DNA from 3 places in the Pseudomonas sp. GW821-FHT09H03 genome. Region 2 is predicted to be linked to each of the others. Evidence: riboswitches for the same ligand, from Rfam matches in the RefSeq annotation. Region 2 holds a riboswitch; each other region holds the start of a gene.
What was found. A riboswitch is a leader RNA that binds a small molecule or an ion and turns the genes downstream of it on or off. The one in region 2 is predicted to bind cobalamin.

Region 1 (3,272 bases), on a different contig from region 2:
AAATTGCACGCGACGTACGGCAATGCCGAGCGAGGCGGCGGAGTCGGTACCAAAGGTGAAGGCATCCAGCGCGCGACGGTGCCACAGGCAAACGGCCAGACCGGCCATGGCAGCGGGAACGGCCAGCCACACCGAAGGCCAGCGCACACCACTGAGGTTGCCCAGCAACCAGAACATGATGCCGCGTGCCTGTTCGGAGCTGGCCGACTTGGTGATCAAAAATGCAGTCAGCGCATTGAACAGCTGCGAACCGGCAATCCCCGCCAGGATGATCTGACCGGTACTGCCAGGGACACCGCTGGCGCGCCCCAGTAAAACCACGACAGCAAAGGCAGCAACGGCTCCGGCAAACGCCCCGACCGACATCGAAATGGCTCCGGCACCGATACCGAGTAACGCCACCAGAACGGCCCCCGTCGAAGCGCCCGCGGAAATGCCGAGCAGATAGGGATCGGCCAACGGGTTGCGCAACAGCGATTGCAGGATCACCCCGCAGGTCGCCAGGCCCGCACCGCAAGCTCCTGCGACCAACGCGCGGGTCAGGCGGTAGTTCCAGACGATGCCTTCGTCGATGGGGTCGAGAACATAGCCGGCATTCCACAGTTTGTTGGCCAGCACCTGGAGTACCACGCCGGGTTCGATGCTTGTTTCACCGATAGCGACACCGGCAACCACGCTTAAAAGCAGGGCCACCAACGCCAGCAGGGTACGAATCAGCGCTGCAGTCATTTTGGCAGGTCGTAGCTGTTGATGGCCGTTGCCAGGGCTTGCAGCCCATCGAACATTCTCAGGCTGGCCTGCATGGCCATGGCGTCGAGGATGATGATGCGGTTGTTTTTTACCGCGTCCATGTTGCGGGTTACCGGATCGCTGTGCAGGAATGCCAGCTTCTTTTGGTAGTCGTCAGCGGGGAAACGACGGCGATCCATGCGGGCGATGACCAGGAAAGTCGGGTTGGCTTTTGCGATGGTTTCCCAACCGACCGTTGGCCACTCTTCGTCGGACTGCACCACATTGCGCACACCCAGCGTTTTGAGCATGAAGTCTGGAATGCCTTTGTGACCGGCGACATAGGGGTCGATATCCAGACTGGCACTGGAAAACCACACCAGTGCACTGGTGTGGTTCTTGTCTTGCACTGCGGCAACGGACCTGGCCAGACTGGCCTTGAGTTGCGCGTTCAACTGTTGGCCACGGGCCTGAACATCGAAAATCCTGGCCAGCTCAGTGATGCTTTTGTAGATGCTTTGCACACGAAACGGCGCCAGGCGAGTGCCGTCGGCACCGACCAGGTTGTCCTTGGATTCGCAATCCGAGGGCATGAGGTAAGTGGCGATTCCCAGTTCGTGAAACTGCTCGCGGGTAGCGACTGCGCCTTGCGGGCCGACCATCCACTCCAGCTCGACAGCGACCAGTTCCGGTCGTTTGCCGATCACCGACTCGAAACTCGGCTCGTTATCCGCCAGGCGTTCGATCTTGTCGTTTTGCCCCTTGTACTTATCCAGCACATCGTTGAACCACAGAGAAGTGCCGGCCAGTTTGTCACCCAGCCCGAGGGCAAAGAGCATTTCGGTGCCGGCCTGGCCGATCGTGACGGTTCGAGCCGGTGCGTGTGGGAAGGTCAGCGTGGCACCGCAGTTCTCGACCGTCAGCGGATATTCAGTAGGCGCGGCACAGACCAGCGAGCAAAGACCCAGGCCAGCGAATAGGGTGACAAAGCGGGGCAACAGCATGATGCATCTACATTTGAACCGTACACGGAGCAAGGGTGCACGGTCTGGAAACACATCATCGAACGCTGCCAAAAAGCAGGGCAGGGCGATCACCTGAGTGACGCGCGCGCAAGGATGTCCTTCCCGGACACCCCGCCGGTCAGTGATTGTTACTTGGCCGGCAGGTCTCCTGACTGATGCGTCATCGCATGCTCCAGCCTTCCCGGGGTTCAATCCCAGTGGCAGTTCAGGAGCACGCTCAGCACCTACAGTTGCGGGGGCAGTTCCGTTTGATGCGTTGCACGCATCACGGATTCCCTATTAATCCCATTTGGAAACCGGCGGCGGCATGTTAGTCGATCATGCCGCCCGAGGCGAACCCTCTCTGGATCAGAAGTATTTGAGCCAGCCGATATCACGACGGCGGGCCTTCACGGCGGCAAACCAGCGCACAGGCAGATACAGCGCGGCGGCCAGCAGCACCGCCGTCAGCCACACCGAAAAAATGCTATCGAAACCGAAGTAGTCGCTCTGGTTCAGACCGAACAACGCGACGCTGGTCAGATAGAGCACCTTCAGCACATAAAGGTGCAGCAGGTAGAAGAACATCGGCGCCGCACCAAACACCGCCAAAGCGCTGATCCACTGGCGTTGCCGAGCCCGCTCGAAGCCAAGAAGCAGCAACAGGCCCACCCCGAGTGTCAGCGCAAGGAACAGCAGAGAAGGTGGGTACTTAGTGATGTTGAAGAAGCTCATGAGGGTCTGTGTGGTGGTTTCATGCACCCTCCATTGCGCCTCGCCATACCCGTTGACCAGGCGCAGTGCGACAAAGCCCAAAAGCGCGCCGGCACCCCCCAGCAACAGATGGCGTTGACGCAGGCGGGCAGAGGCTGAATGCGCGAACCAGGGGCCGATGCAATAACCCAGGGCGATGACACCGATCCACGGCAGCACAGGGTAGGAGCTGCGCAGGCGCAGGCCGTCAGAGAACTCGATCCAGCCGCGATCATGCAAAATGGCCCACGGCAGGTGCATGGCTGATCCGACCGGGAAGTGCAGCGGATCGAGCAGGTTGTGCCCGGCGACGATGACCGCACCCACAACCCACAGAATCGGCCGCGGCAGCCAGACCAGCGCAGCAAGGGCAAGCATGCTCACGCCAATCGCCCAGATCACCTGCAGGTAAATCACATGGGGCGGGAACTGGAAGGTCCAGGCGAAATTCACCAGCGTGAACTCCAGCAGAACCAGGAACAGGCCACGCTTGAAGAGGAACATCGACACCGCGTTCCGGCCCTGGTGCTTTTCGCCGTACAGGTAAGCGGACAGTCCGGTGAGCAGCACGAACACCGGCGCACATAAATGGGCGAGGGTGCGGCTGAAAAACAACGTCGGCTCGGTGGTGTCGATGGCCATCGGGTCAGCCACCTGGCGGTGCAGAAAGAACGTCTCGCGTACGTGATCCAGCAGCATGAACAGGATCACCAAACCCCTGAGGGCATCGATGGACATCAGGCGTTGACTGGCGCGGGTGGCGGGTGGGGTTTGATAAAGGGTTGT
Region 2 (3,272 bases):
TCGGCTTGCCAATCACTCAGTCGTGCGGGACTTGTATGCGGGTGGTAGATCGCCGTGCGCGGCAGTACCTGAGGCTGCGACCATGAATAATCACGCGCAAGCCATCGATTGGCCAGGCAGCGAAACAGGTCCAGCGCATTGGCCATGCCACCCTGGCGCAGGAAATGCCAGAGCCGCTCGCGATCTTCAGGAAGCACCGTGCTCAGGTCGCTCAACTCCGGGTCCGGACGGTCATCGCCCGGCACCAGGATCAACTGCACGCCGCGCTGTGACAGTTCGACCAGACGCTCGACACCGTAGCGCCAATAGGCGATGCCGCCATGCAGTGAAATCAGAATCACCTTGGCGTGGCGCAGCACTTGGTCGACATACAAGTCGACCGAGGCATGGTTCTGTACCTGCATCGGATTGGCCAGGCGCACGCTCGGGTAGTCGTCGGGCAACTGCTGCGCCGCTTCGGCGAGCAACGCCAGGCTGGAATCGCCGCTGCACAGGATCACCAGTTCGGCGGGGGTTTGTCCAAGGTCGGCAATGTTGTCCTCCGACACGAAGCCGCCGGGCTGGGTCCTGAGCAGGTGCATGGCTTACACGCTGAGTGCGGCGCGCAGTTGCGCTTCGAGTTGAGCGGCGTCGAGTTCCTGGCCGATCAGCACCAGACGGGTGACCCGCGCTTCTTCGGCGCCCCATTGGCGGTCGAAGTGCTTGTCGAAGCGAGTGCCCACGCCCTGGATCAGCAGGCGCATCGGTTTGTTCGGGATCGCGGCGAAGCCCTTGACTCGCAGGATGCCGTGCTGGACCACCAGTTGGGTCAGCGCATCCAGCAACAGGCTTTCGTCGGCTTGCGGCAGTTCAATGGAAATGGAGTCGAAAGCGTCGTGATCGTGGTCATCATGATCATCGCCATCGTGATGATGGTCATGGTGACTGTGACGGCTGTCGATGTGCTCTTCGGAGCCGACGCCAAGGCCGATCAGCACGTCCAGCGGCAGGCGACCGCTGCTGGCTTCAATGATTTTTACCGCTGGCGGCAGTTCTTCGGCGACTTCCAGGCGCACGCGGGCCAGATCTTCAGGGCGGATGAGATCGGCCTTGTTGAGGATCACCAGGTCGGCGCTGGCCAGTTGATCGGCAAATAGCTCGTGCAGCGGCGACTCATGGTCCAGGTTCGGATCGAGTTTTCGCTGGGCGTCGACCTGATCGGGGAATGCGGCGAAGGTGCCGGCGGCGACGGCCGGGCTGTCGACCACGGTGATGACCGCGTCTACCGTGCAGGCACTACGAATTTCCGGCCACTGGAAGGCTTGCACCAGGGGTTTGGGCAAAGCCAGGCCCGAGGTCTCGATGAGGATATGGTCGAGGTCACCACGGCGGGCGACCAGTTCACGCATCACCGGGAAGAATTCTTCCTGGACCGTGCAGCACAGGCAGCCGTTGGCCAGCTCATAGACACGACCGTTGGCTTCTTCTTCGGTGCAACCGATTGAGCACTGCTTGAGGATTTCACCATCGATACCCAGTTCGCCGAACTCGTTGACGATCACCGCGATACGGCGGCCCTGGGCATTGTCGAGCATGTGCCGCAGCAGTGTGGTTTTACCCGAGCCGAGGAAGCCGGTGACGATGGTGACGGGGAGTTTGGCCAGTGTTTTCATCGGATGCCCTTTGGCAAGGTGGCGGGCATACGGGACGACGACCGGCAACGCGCACGCGCGTGCCTGGAAGAATTCGCCACCGGATCACCCCGCCCGGTTGAAAGTCAGAATCTGTATCGAGGCAGGTCTCCTGGCTGACGGTGTGCCGGTCTTGGCGACCTGGCATTCGCTGCGCCTTCCCGCCGGCCTCATGGAGAGCCTGCAGTGGCGTGGCAACGAACATCACCGTTCACAGTTGCGGGGGCAGCCGCGGCATTGACCGCGTTCCCTTCTTAGCTTCGGCAAACGCCGAAGAACCTCGAAAGCGCAAGGCTACGCATCGTGCGGGGGCGGGTCAATGTTCACATTGATATTGCGGCGTCGCCTTCGCGAGCAAGCCCGCTCCCACATTCGGCCGAGTTCTGTCAGGGAAATACAGTCAAATGTGGGAGCGGGCTTGCTCGCGAAGGGTGCGACACGGTTTGCGATGAGAACGTTTGCCAATTGACGCCCAACCCCCGCCCATGCTCTCCTAGACGCTTGTTACGGGTGCCCTTCACAGGGTGAAACGGGAAACCGGTGAATCATGTGCTTTACTCCAAAGCCATGTCAGTCCGGTGCTGCCCCCGCAACGGTAAGCGAGTGAAGCGTCAGATCCACTGTGCCGATATGGCGTGGGAAGGTGATGCTTGCAGGTTCAGGCGATGCCTGCGCCCCTCGTGAGCCCGGAGACCGGCCCGCAACACAAAGTGACCAGTACGGTCTCTGAACAACAACCCGCGGTGGGCGGGCGCTGTTTGAACTTCTGCGCGCTCGCTCGTGCAGGGCTCTGCATGCGTTCTTGTTCCCGCTGACAGAACAAAGGGAAACGCCATGTCGATCATCAGCAGCACCGGCCACAGCACCGCCAGCACCACCACGACCCTGACCCAGCGTCTGACCGCCGCCGTCTGCGCGTCGATCCTGGGTGCGTCCCTTGTTTACTTCGCCGGCTTCTCGCACATCGAAGCGGTGCACAACGCCGCTCACGATACCCGCCACAGCTCTGCCTTTCCGTGCCATTGAGAGCTGCCGACATGATCAAGCGTATCGCGCAAACCGCAGGTTTCACCGGGCTTCTGGCCGCCCTGCTGCTGACCCTCTTGCAAAGCTTCTGGGTGGCCCCGTTGATATTGCAGGCCGAGACCTACGAAATAACCGAGCCGGCCGCCGTTGAAGTCCATGAACACGCAGGGGGCGCCAACGCCGCCCACACCCACGACGCCGAAGCCTGGGAGCCGCAAGACGGCTGGCAGCGCGTGCTGTCGACCACTGGGGGAAATCTGGTGGTGGCCGTCGGCTTCGCCCTGATGCTGGCCGGCCTGTATACCTTGCGCGCTCCGACCAGGACTTCCCAGGGTCTGCTCTGGGGCCTGGCCGGCTATGCGACTTTCGTGCTCGCGCCAACCCTCGGCCTGCCACCGGAACTGCCGGGCACCGCGGCGGCCGACCTGGCGCAACGTCAGCTCTGGTGGATCGGCACCGCGGCTTGCACGGCTGTCGGTATCGCCCTTATCGTTTTCGGCCGTCACTGGCTGATGAAAGCCCTGGGTGTCGCCACTCTCGCCGTTCCCCATTTGATTGGTGCGCCGCAACCTGAAG
Region 3 (3,272 bases), on a different contig from region 2:
AAACGGCGAGTTGAGGTTTTGCAGGAACACTGTGCGGGTTTCGGCAACGCCGTCGTGGTCCTTGTCGCGCAACAATGTGATTCGATTCGGGCTCGGTACGCCAGCACCCGCGCGACCCATGACCTTCTTCATTACCCAGCCTTTAACGCCCTTGCCATCATCGGGTTTGGGTGGCGCATTGGTTTCCGCCACCAGAATGTCGCCGTTGGGCAGCACGTACAGCCATCTAGGGTGGTCCAGGTTTTCGGCGAACGCCGCCACTTGAGTTCCTGTCGCGGCGACCGGTTTCGCGCCCTGCGGCCAGCCTGTTGCCGGCGCTATGTTCATCGTCGGCAGCAGGGTTTTGTTGGGTTGCGGGAGCTGGGGGGACGGCCCGGTGCCGTCGGCGACTTTCAGGCTGGCGCTTTCACCGCAGGCGGCGAGCCCACCGACGAGCGTAATCATGACAAAGAGCTGGGAGGTGCGCATGCTGGGCTTCCCTATGAATACCTTCTTCTAATCATAGAGAAGCGTTATCGCGCGAAGGTTCAACGCCTCAGGTGCGAGCTTCTTTGAAAAGCACGGCAATCCCGGGGTGGTAGTTGCCGGCCTCGTTGCGCAACTTGCGATAGGCGTAGGGGAAGTACCAAGCCACGGCGCAGGTATGCTCCTTTTGCAGGTCGTCGACCATGTCCTGCAGCTCTTCCGGCGTGGCACCCTGCTGGGCTTTGTGCGGGGCGACGAACAGGCAGCCCAGTTTCAGCTCGCTGGCATGACTCAGGCGCCTGGCATCGCTGGTGACGTCGAGCAATGCCTGAGTCACATTGAGGCTGTTGACCCGTGGCCAGCGCTGGCTGGTCTGGATGTAGGCACGGGTGTCGGGTGTCGCGAGAAACAGATCGGCGCGGCTGTTGCGTTCGCCTTCTTCGGTCTGTTTGCGGGTTTGCGTCTGTTGCAGGGTGACCATTTCGGCCATCCAGGCTGCCACGGAGAGCAATCCAAGATTGGCCTTTTCGTCGTGCCAGTACGGCGTTTCACCGTCGCCGCGTATGGCGTTGTAACGGTCGATGCAGTCGAACCAGCGTTCCAGCGCCGGGCGCAGGAATTCCAGCTTCGGATTGCTGATGATCATGCCTTGCATGGGGTTCACCCTTGTTATTGTGTAGTAAATTTATGGCGCTTTGATATCACTGCTGGGGCCAAGGCACAAGATCGCTGTCGGATTATTGATCAGCGCACTTAATTGCTCTCCAGCGTCCCGGCTTTAATTGACGCTCCACCCCCAACCCTCTAACCTTCGCGGCTTGTTTCAGGTGCTCTGTGGCTTGGGTCGACAGAGTGAAACAGGGAAGCCGGTGAGTGAGCCTTCGATGGGTTCGAAAGCCCACAATCCCGGCGCTGCCCCCGCAACGGTAAATGAGTGAAAGCTGCGCCTTGAGCCACTGTGTCCATTGTCGACATGGGAAGGCGCGCAGCCTGGCGCAAAGCCGCTCATGAGCCCGGAGACCGGCCTGATTCATCCAGTGGCATCACGGTGGGCGATGCCAGGCTTGTTGCCACCTATTCTTGTGCCTGCCCGCCGTTATCCAGACTCAACGGAGAGCTCCCCCATGACTGATACCCCCGATCGTGACGAACGTCACCTGGCGCGCATGCAGCGCAAAAAAGCCGTGATCGACGAACGCATCGCCAATTCCCCGAATGAATGCGGCCTGTTGCTGGTGTTGACCGGCAACGGCAAAGGCAAGAGTAGTTCGGCTTTCGGCATGCTCGCGCGCGCCATGGGCCATGGCATGCAATGCGGCGTGGTGCAGTTCATCAAGGGACGCAACAGCACCGGAGAAGAACTGTTCTTCCGGCGTTTCCCCGAGCAGGTGCGCTTTCATGTGATGGGCGAGGGGTTCACCTGGGAAACCCAGGACCGCCAGCGCGACATCGCCGCCGCGCAAGCGGCGTGGCAGGTTTGCCGCGAGCTGCTGCGTGACCCTGCCATAGGCCTGGTAGTACTCGATGAATTGAATATCGCCCTCAAGCACGGCTACCTCGACCTCGATCTGGTGCTCAGCGACCTGCAGGCCCGTCCGCCCATGCAACACGTGGTGGTTACCGGCCGCGCCGCGAAAGCGGAAATGATCGAGCTGGCCGACACCGTCACCGAAATGGGCATGATCAAGCACGCCTTCCAGGCCGGGATCAAGGCGCAGAAAGGCGTCGAGCTGTGAAGCAATCCCGTCATTGTCCGGCGGTGCTGATTGCCGCGCCGGCTTCCGGTCAGGGCAAGACCACCGTCACCGCCGCGCTGGCCCGCTTGCATCGCAATCAAGGACGCAAGGTGCGGGTGTTCAAGTGCGGACCCGACTTTCTCGATCCGATGATCCTCGAACGCGCCAGCGGTGCGCCGGTGTATCAACTGGACATGTGGATGGTCGGTGAACAGGACAGTCGTCGCCTGTTGTGGGAAGCCGCCGGCGAGGCCGACCTGATCCTTATCGAAGGGGTCATGGGCCTGTTCGATGGCACGCCGTCCAGTGCCGATCTGGCCCGGCATTTTGGTGTGCCAGTGTTGGGTGTCATCGATGGCACCGCCATGGCGCAGTCGTTTGGCGCGCTGGCCCTGGGTCTGGCGCGTTATCAACCGGACTTGCCGTTTGCCGGAGTGCTGGCCAACCGCGTGGGCACCCAGCGTCACGCGCAATTGCTCGAAGGCAGCCTCACCGAAGGGTTGCGCTGGTATGGTGCCTTGTCCCGTGAGACCGGGATCGAGTTGCCGAGCCGGCACCTGGGACTTGTCCAGGCCAGTGAATTGAACGATCTCGACTTGCGTCTCGATGCCGCGGCCGACGCCCTGGCCAGCAGTTGCGAAGTAGCGCTGCCACCGGCGGTAGAGTTTGCGACTCCCGATGTGCTTGAAGTCGAACCGTTACTGGCCGGCGTGCGCATTGCCATCGCCCGTGATGAAGCCTTTGCCTTCACCTACGGCGCGAGCCTGGATCTGCTGCGCGCGATGGGCGCCGAGTTGTCATTCTTTTCGCCGATCCGCGACAGTGGTTTGCCTGAGGCGGACAGTTTGTATCTGCCGGGCGGTTATCCGGAATTGCATCACGTGGCGCTGTCGCGGAACACGTCGATGCTGGCGGCGATCCGCGCCCACCATGCAGCTGGTAAACCGCTATTGGCCGAGTGTGGCGGCATGCTTTACCTGCTCGACTCGTTGACTGATGTCGAGGGCACCCGCGCCGAACTGGTCGGTTTGTTGCCGGGTGAGGCTGTCATGCAAAAGCGTCTGGCGGCGC

Region 1: linked by a shared signal. The riboswitch ahead of AC07OG_RS07965 (ABC transporter substrate-binding protein) and the one ahead of cobW (cobalamin biosynthesis protein CobW) in region 2 are both predicted to bind cobalamin.
Region 3: linked by a shared signal. The riboswitch ahead of cobO (cob(I)yrinic acid a,c-diamide adenosyltransferase) and the one ahead of cobW (cobalamin biosynthesis protein CobW) in region 2 are both predicted to bind cobalamin.

Annotation. Positions count from the first base shown of each region.
Region 1 covers NZ_JBWKOF010000004.1:292,823-296,094, reverse strand. The annotation lists gene AC07OG_RS07970 (FecCD family ABC transporter permease) at 1-717, opposite strand, end outside; gene AC07OG_RS07965 (ABC transporter substrate-binding protein) at 726-1,733, opposite strand; cobalamin riboswitch at 1,876-2,070, opposite strand; gene AC07OG_RS07960 (acetyltransferase domain-containing protein) at 2,103-3,272, opposite strand, start outside.
Region 2 covers NZ_JBWKOF010000005.1:239,508-242,779, reverse strand. The annotation lists gene cobN (cobaltochelatase subunit CobN) at 1-581, opposite strand, end outside; gene cobW (cobalamin biosynthesis protein CobW) at 585-1,652, opposite strand; cobalamin riboswitch at 1,756-1,968, opposite strand; cobalamin riboswitch at 2,162-2,386, shown strand; gene AC07OG_RS09330 (CbtB domain-containing protein) at 2,505-2,696, shown strand; gene AC07OG_RS09325 (CbtA family protein) at 2,708-3,272, shown strand, end outside.
Region 3 covers NZ_JBWKOF010000013.1:69,707-72,978, forward strand. The annotation lists gene AC07OG_RS18995 (PQQ-dependent sugar dehydrogenase) at 1-468, opposite strand, end outside; gene AC07OG_RS19000 (hypothetical protein) at 536-1,120, opposite strand; cobalamin riboswitch at 1,274-1,508, shown strand; gene cobO (cob(I)yrinic acid a,c-diamide adenosyltransferase) at 1,590-2,201, shown strand; gene AC07OG_RS19010 (cobyrinic acid a,c-diamide synthase CobB) at 2,198-3,272, shown strand, end outside.